3 regions of the Burkholderia sp. PvR073 genome follow, and region 3 is predicted to be linked to each of the others. Evidence: riboswitches for the same ligand, from Rfam matches in the RefSeq annotation. Region 3 holds a riboswitch; each other region holds the start of a gene.
What was found. Region 3 has a riboswitch for cobalamin ahead of cobG (precorrin-3B synthase). Riboswitches for the same ligand answer to the same signal wherever they lie in the genome.

Region 1: it holds a riboswitch for cobalamin, as region 3 does, so the genes downstream of both, ACVK00_RS11355 (TonB-dependent receptor domain-containing protein) here and cobG (precorrin-3B synthase) in region 3, are expected to answer to the same signal.
Region 2: it holds a riboswitch for cobalamin, as region 3 does, so the genes downstream of both, ACVK00_RS31195 (CbtB domain-containing protein) here and cobG (precorrin-3B synthase) in region 3, are expected to answer to the same signal.

Annotation. Positions count from the first base shown of each region.
Region 1 is NZ_JBSRXO010000002.1:926,069-928,263, reverse strand. It holds gene ACVK00_RS11360 (helix-turn-helix transcriptional regulator) at 1-814, shown strand, start outside; cobalamin riboswitch at 925-1,117, shown strand; gene ACVK00_RS11355 (TonB-dependent receptor domain-containing protein) at 1,328-2,195, shown strand, end outside.
Region 2 is NZ_JBSRXO010000016.1:1,776-3,970, forward strand. It holds gene ACVK00_RS31185 (inorganic phosphate transporter) at 1-53, opposite strand, end outside; gene ACVK00_RS31190 (histidine phosphatase family protein) at 193-786, opposite strand; cobalamin riboswitch at 830-971, shown strand; gene ACVK00_RS31195 (CbtB domain-containing protein) at 1,006-1,215, shown strand; gene ACVK00_RS31200 (CbtA family protein) at 1,229-1,951, shown strand; gene ACVK00_RS31205 (LysR family transcriptional regulator) at 1,974-2,195, opposite strand, start outside.
Region 3 is NZ_JBSRXO010000013.1:145,977-148,171, forward strand. It holds gene cobG (precorrin-3B synthase) at 1-1,142, opposite strand, end outside; cobalamin riboswitch at 1,250-1,441, opposite strand; gene cbiE (precorrin-6y C5,15-methyltransferase (decarboxylating) subunit CbiE) at 1,646-2,195, shown strand, end outside.

The DNA.
Region 1 (2,195 bases), on a different contig from region 3:
GGAAGTCGACCTGATGTGCCGCTGCCTGCTCAGTTGCGCGACGCTCGCCGACGCGATCCGCTGCGCAGCCGAATTCTGCGAGATGCTGACGCCGCGTGCCGGCGCGCTGTCCCTTACGGTGCGCGACTCACGCGCGACGTTCCGGATGGATTCGCTGCGTCGCACGCGCAGCTCGGCCGCGTGTCTCGTCGACCTGACCGGGCTGTTCTGCTATCTGCAGCTGTTCGGCTGGCTGATCGGGCAGCCGCTGCGGCCGGACGAAGTGTGGCTCGGCCATCCGCGCCGCGACGATGCGATGCCGCTGCTCGGGCTGTTCAACGCGCCGGTCGACGTTGGCCGTAAAACCTACGGCTTCGCGTTCGACGCCGCGCGGCTCGACGCCCGCGTGATCCGGCAGCCGGGCGAACTCGCCGCGTTTCTCGTGGATTTTCCGTTTGGTCTGATCGATGCGGCGCCGGCCGTCGTGTCATGGGCGCAGCAGGTGCGCGGCTTTCTCGACGCGGCGCTCGCGCACGAACAGGCGTTGCCACCACTTACGGCGCTGGCGACGTGGCTCGGCGTGAGCGAAGCGACGTTGCGGCGGCGGCTGGCTACTGAGGGCAGCAGCTACCACGCGTTGCGCGAGCAGTGTCTCGCCGACGTCGCGCGGCGCTGCCTGCGCGAGTCCGACTGGCCAGTCGCGCGGATCGCCGCGCATCTCGGGTTCAGCGGCGAGGAAGCGTTCCGGCGGGCGTTCGTGCGATGGACTGGCATCGCGCCGAGCCGGTTCCGGCGCGATTGCAGCGCCGCCGACGTTTCGTTTCATCAGACGTGAATGCGGTTCGATTGCGCCAAAAAGAAAGGACTTCGAAAGCATTCGGCGAACACTGACGTTTTTTCGCATCCCCTCGGCCGCCGGCGATTGACGCGCCGGAGCGCTCGCCATTACGCTTGCGCGCTGATGGTTCCCGGGAACGGGATCAAAAGGGAACGCAGGAGAGGCAACGCCTCGAATCTGCGGCTGCCCCCGCAACTGTAAGCGGCGAATCCGCGCCACCACACGCCACTGGGAAACCGGGAAGGCCGGCGCGAATGACGACCCGCGAGCCAGGAGACCTGCCATCGACCCGAGGTCCAAGCAGCCGCACCGGGCGGGGTGTCCCGATGCGCCAGCACCGCCTTTGGCGGTCGCCCCGTTGCATGGACGGCCCGACCTCAGGACCCTTCAGATGTCCAACCTTTCCGCATCCGCTTCCACGCCGGAAGCGTCGCGCCGCTGCGCCGCCGTCATGCGCGGCGTCTTTGCGCGCGCACGCCGTACCCGCAACACGCTCACGCTCGCCGCCTCATGAACCTCCGCCACCTTCTCGCCACGTCCGCCGCCACTGCGCTGCTCTCCCCGATCGCCCACGCTGCCGGCGACACGGCGCTCATGCAGCCGCGCCAGCCCGCGGACGGCACCGAACTGCCGACCATCGCCGTGACCGACACGCGGCACCTGCCCGAATCGTTCGACCAGCGCTATGCGACGACGCAGGTGCTCACGCGCGCCGATCTCGACCGGCTGTCGCCGAGCGAGCCGAGCATCACGCAGGCGCTCGCGATGCTGCCGGGCGTGACCGTCTCGCAGACCGGCGGCCCCGGCTCGTCCGCGTCGGTCAGCATCCGCGGCTCGTCGGCCAGCCAGGTCGCGGTGTTCATCGACGGGATCCGGATCGGCTCGCCGACCACCGGCATCGCGCCGTGGGCCGACCTGCCGACCGAAGCGTTCGAGCGCGTCGAAGTGATTTCGGGGCCGGCCGCCGCATCGTTCGGCGCGAACGCGATGGGCGGCGTCGTGCAGCTGTTCACGCGCCGCGCCGCCGGCCAGCCCAACCGGACGACCGTGTCGTTCGGCGGCGGCTCGAATAAGACCTTCGACACGCAGCTGCGCACGTCGGGCACCGTGCCGTCGACCGGGCCGCTGGCCGCGCTCGGCGGGCTCACCTACTCGCTCGGCCTGCACTCGTACAATACCGCCGGCATCGACGCGACGCGGCCCGTGTTGCCGTACCACGAGGACGGCCGCAATCCGTATCACGCGCAGGATCTCGATGCGCGCCTCGGCTACGCGCGCGATAACTGGTCGATCTCGACGTTCGCGCTGTATCACCGCTCCGACCTGTCCTATGACAACGCGGGCTTTGCGAACCGCGAGCTCGATCATCAGCTGACGA
Region 2 (2,195 bases), on a different contig from region 3:
GTACGTTCGGTTGAGCCGGAAGGGTTCGCGGCGGACGAAGCAGGTTGATTCATGGCGGCATCTCGTAGGTAACCGCAGCCGATCCTAGCTTTCGCTACCAGTCAGTTTGATGACAGTCGGGAGGACGAACCATTGTCTTACAGACATGTAAGAAAATGGCGTCGTCATTCTCCATATAGTGAGCAGGCGGGCTTACGCATCGGCATCGGCATCGCGTCGAACGTCGTCCGTGATCGACGTCCAGCCCTCTCCCGACGCGGCGAATACCGTGCACGACAGCGGCGCGACGTCGATGCGGGTCGCCGCCTTCGCGTCCATCCGGCGCACGTGCGCGATGGCCGCACGAACGATCGCCGCATGCGTGATCGCGACGATATCGCGACGACGTGGCAGTGCGTTCAACCATGCGCCGACGCGGCGCGCGACGTCTTCGAACGATTCACCGCCGTGCGGCGACGCGGCCGGATCGTCGATCCAGGCGCCAAGTTCGTCCGGCAGGTCGCGCGCGAGGTCGTGCAGCCGCTTGCCGTGCCAGTGGCCGTAGTCGACATCGCGCAGCGAATCGTCGATGCCCGCGCGCAGTCCGAGCGCGTCGGCGGTCTGCTGCGCACAACGTGCGGGGCTGCACAGCACGATCGCGCCGGGTGCGCCGGCGAACCGCCCGCGCAGCGCGGCAGCCTCGGCGAGCCCGGGTGCATCGAGCGGATCGTCGGCGGGAAACGCGCCGGCGCGCATCGCGCGGGTCGGCGCATGCGCGATCAGGCGCAGCAAGGCAGGTTGGGTCATGTCGATGGCCGGAGGGTTCGGAACGGCCGCGCCCGTGGTGCGCGGGCCTTCAACACGCGAACGTTCGCGCGTACAATTCGCCCGATACGAAGGGCGGAAGCCGGTGCAAGCCCGGCGCGGTCGCGCCACTGTAACCGCGGATCTTCAATCCCGGAAGCCAGACCTGCCTTCGTATTCCATCCAACTTTTGTCGGGGCGCGATTCCCCTGAGGTGCATCCATGAGCGAAGCAGTGCTGAAGCCGGTCGTCGTGCCGGCGCCCATTCCCGTCCGCGAACTGTTGCCGTGGGCCATCTTCGTCGGCCTGATCCTGTTACTCGCGCTCTATTTCGTCGGTGCGGAACAGGGGGCGACGTCGCTCGTGCCGGGCATGTACGTGCACGAGTTCGTCCACGACGGCCGCCATCTGCTCGGCTTTCCCTGCCACTGACGCGGAGTACACGATGGTCGGAAAGCTGCTCATGCGCGGGATGCTCGCAGGCATCGCCGCAGGCCTCCTCACGTTCGGTTTCGCCAGAATCGTCGGCGAACCGCAAGTCGATCAGGCAATCTCCTTCGAAGAAAAAACCGAAGCGGCCAACGGCGAAGCGCCGGAGCCCGAACTGGTCAGCCGCCACACGCAGGCCGGCGTCGGCCTGCTGACGGGCGTCGTGACCTACGGCGCGGCATTCGGCGGGCTGTTCTCGCTGGTCTTCGCGTTTGCATACGGGCGAGGCAGCCGCCTCCCGGCGCGGCCGCTCGCGGCATGGCTCGCGGCGGCGGCGTTCGTCGCGCTCGTGATCGTGCCGAACATCAAGTACCCGGCCAATCCGCCGGCGGTCGGCGACCACGACACGATCGGCTATCGCACGGGCCTGTTCTTCCTGATGATCGCGATCTCGATCGCGACGATGGTGTTCTCGGTCAGCGTGCGTCGTCATCTGCTGGCGAAGCTCGGCCCGTGGAACGCATCGATCGTCGGGGGCCTCACGTTCGTCGCGATCATCGCGGCCGTGCAGATCGGGCTGCCGTCGATCGATGAAGTGCCGGCCGAATTCCCGGCCGCGGTGCTGTGGAAGTTCCGCGTCGCCGCGATCGGCATGCAGGCGATCATGTGGACGACGATCGGCCTGCTGTTCGGCGCATGGGTCGAACGCGGCGAACGCACCGGCATGCGCGCCGCCTGACGCGCATGGCATCGGGGCGCGCCTAGCGCAGCATGCGCGGCGCGCTCCACGTCGATTCGCGCGCCAGCGCGACGAATGCGGCCAGATAGTCGATCGACGCATCCGCCTCGCGGATGCCGAGGAAGATCTGTTTCGCGATGCCCTTTGTCCCGAGCTTGACCGGCACGACCGGCATCCGGTCCGCGTATTCGTCGGCAAGCCATCTCGGCAGCGCGGCCACGCCGCGCCCGCTCGCCACCATCTG
Region 3 (2,195 bases):
TCGTGTTTCGTATCGGCGCGCGCCTTCGCGCAGCCCGCGCTGCCGGTGCAGGCAACCAGCGCCGCCAGCGGGTCGGATGTCGTGCACACGAGACCGAGCGACGCGAGCGCATCGAGCACGGCCGGCGCGCGTTCGCGCCGCACGCCATGCACGAACACGCCTTGCCACGGCGTCATCGACAGCGTGGCGTCGCCTTCGGCCTCGGCAAGTGCCGCGAGCCGTTCCAGTTGCGTCGCGTCGAGCCGGCCGAGCACGAATTGCGCGCCGACGCTCCAGCGCGCCGCGTCGAGCGACGGTCGCGCGCCGAAACGCAGCGTGGCATCCGCGCGCATGCGCCGCCAGCCGGCCAATGCGGGATCGGTCTCGAGCGGGAAGGGGGCGTAGTGCCGCGCGCGCTCGCGCAACGCGCGTTCGCCGCCGGTCGCGAGCAACGCGCGCATCCGCGTGACGTCGGCCGGCGCAAGATCGAGGAAGGCGAGCAGCAACGCGCGCACCAGCGCAACGGCCTGGTCGGGCGCCACGTCGAACGAAGCGGGCGAATCGTCGGACGAGACCGGCGGACAGCCGGCCAGGCCCGCGGCGATGCGCAGCGCGCCGTCGCCGCGACGCCGCGCGGCAAGCCAGATGTCGTGCGGATGATCGAGCGCCGCGACCGATTCGCCGCCGTCGAGCTGGATCGAGAATTTCGGCGACAGTTCGCCGCGGCGCGGCTCGTGGGTCAGCATGTCGAGCAACGGCAGCGCGAGTGCGCGGCTGTCGAGCAGCGCGGCGGGATCGAGCCCGGCGAGCGGGCTGAGCATCAGGTTGCGGACGTCGTCGCTCGCGGCGAGCGCGGCCCTGTCGTCGGTGGCATCGGTGGCATCGGTGGCATCGGCGGCTGCGGCTGCGCTCGTGCGCGGGCCGAGGCCCGCGTCGAGCAATGCACCGGCCAGCGGATCGCCCGCGCCGTCGCGAATGCCGCGCAGCTGGAGATTCGCGCGATTGGTCGCGTCGATCGCACCGGAGCCGTAGCTGCGCGCCGCGGCAGCGATCGCACGCGCCTGCCGCGCGTCGAGCCGCCCGCCCGGCAGCTTGATCCGGCACAGCCCGCCGTCGGCGGCCGCGACGACGCGCACGAGCCCCGGGCACGCCGACGGGCGCACGACGGGCAACGCAGGAATCGAAACGGGGGCGGAACTCAACGGGATACCGGGGCAGTGTGGCGCCGCGGCCAACGCATCGGTACACCCCGCCCGACGCCGACTGGCACGCACGCACTTTCAGGCCGGCAGGTCTCCTGGCTGACAGGTCGGCGCCGGCTCCCGGCCTTCCCGGTGAAACCAGTGGCATGAGGGGGGAGATCGGCTCGCTGTCTACAGTTGCGGGGGCAGCCACAGCGGCGCGATGCGCGCCCTGTGTTCCCTCTTCGGCCCCGAAGGGCACCGGCGAACGAACGGCCGTAGGATACCCGATTTCACCGGCGCTTCGCGACCGTCGAGCGGGCGCCATGACCGAAGCGAAACGCGGCCCGGCGCGGGCAGTCCCGCAGATGAAACGTGCGGTGGAACACGGTACCATGCCGACTTTCGCAACGCGGACGGCCGCACCGGCGTCTTCACGGCCGGCGTGCGGCGACTCGATGGAATCGGACGATGGGGAAGGGTGCATGACGGCGTGGCTGACGGTAGTGGGCATCGGCGACGACGGTTACGCGGGGCTCGGACGCAGCGCGCGGCGCGCGCTGCTCGACGCCACGCGGATCGTCGGCGCGAAGCGGCACCTCGACATGCTGCCCGCGCGGCTGCGGGCCGCGCGCGAGCCATGGCCGTCGCCGTTCGACGTGTCGGGCCTGCTCGCGCGGCGCGATGCGCCCGTCTGCGTGCTGGCAAGCGGCGACCCGATGCTGTTCGGCGTCGGCGCCACGCTCGCGCGCGAGCTCTCCCCTGACGAATGGCGCGTGCTGCCCGCCCCGTCGTCGCTGTCGCTGGCGGCCGCACGGCTCGGCTGGGCGCTGCAGGACGTCGGCGCGGTGTCGCTCGTCGGCCGGCCACTCGCGACGCTGGTGCGCCACCTGCTGCCGGGCCGGCGCCTGTTCGTGCTGAGCGCCGACGGCCGCACGCCGGCCACGGTCGCCGCCGAACTCACGGCGCGCGGCTTCGGCCCGACCCGCATCAGCGTGTTCGAGCATCTCGGCGGCCCGCTCGAGCGGCGTCTCG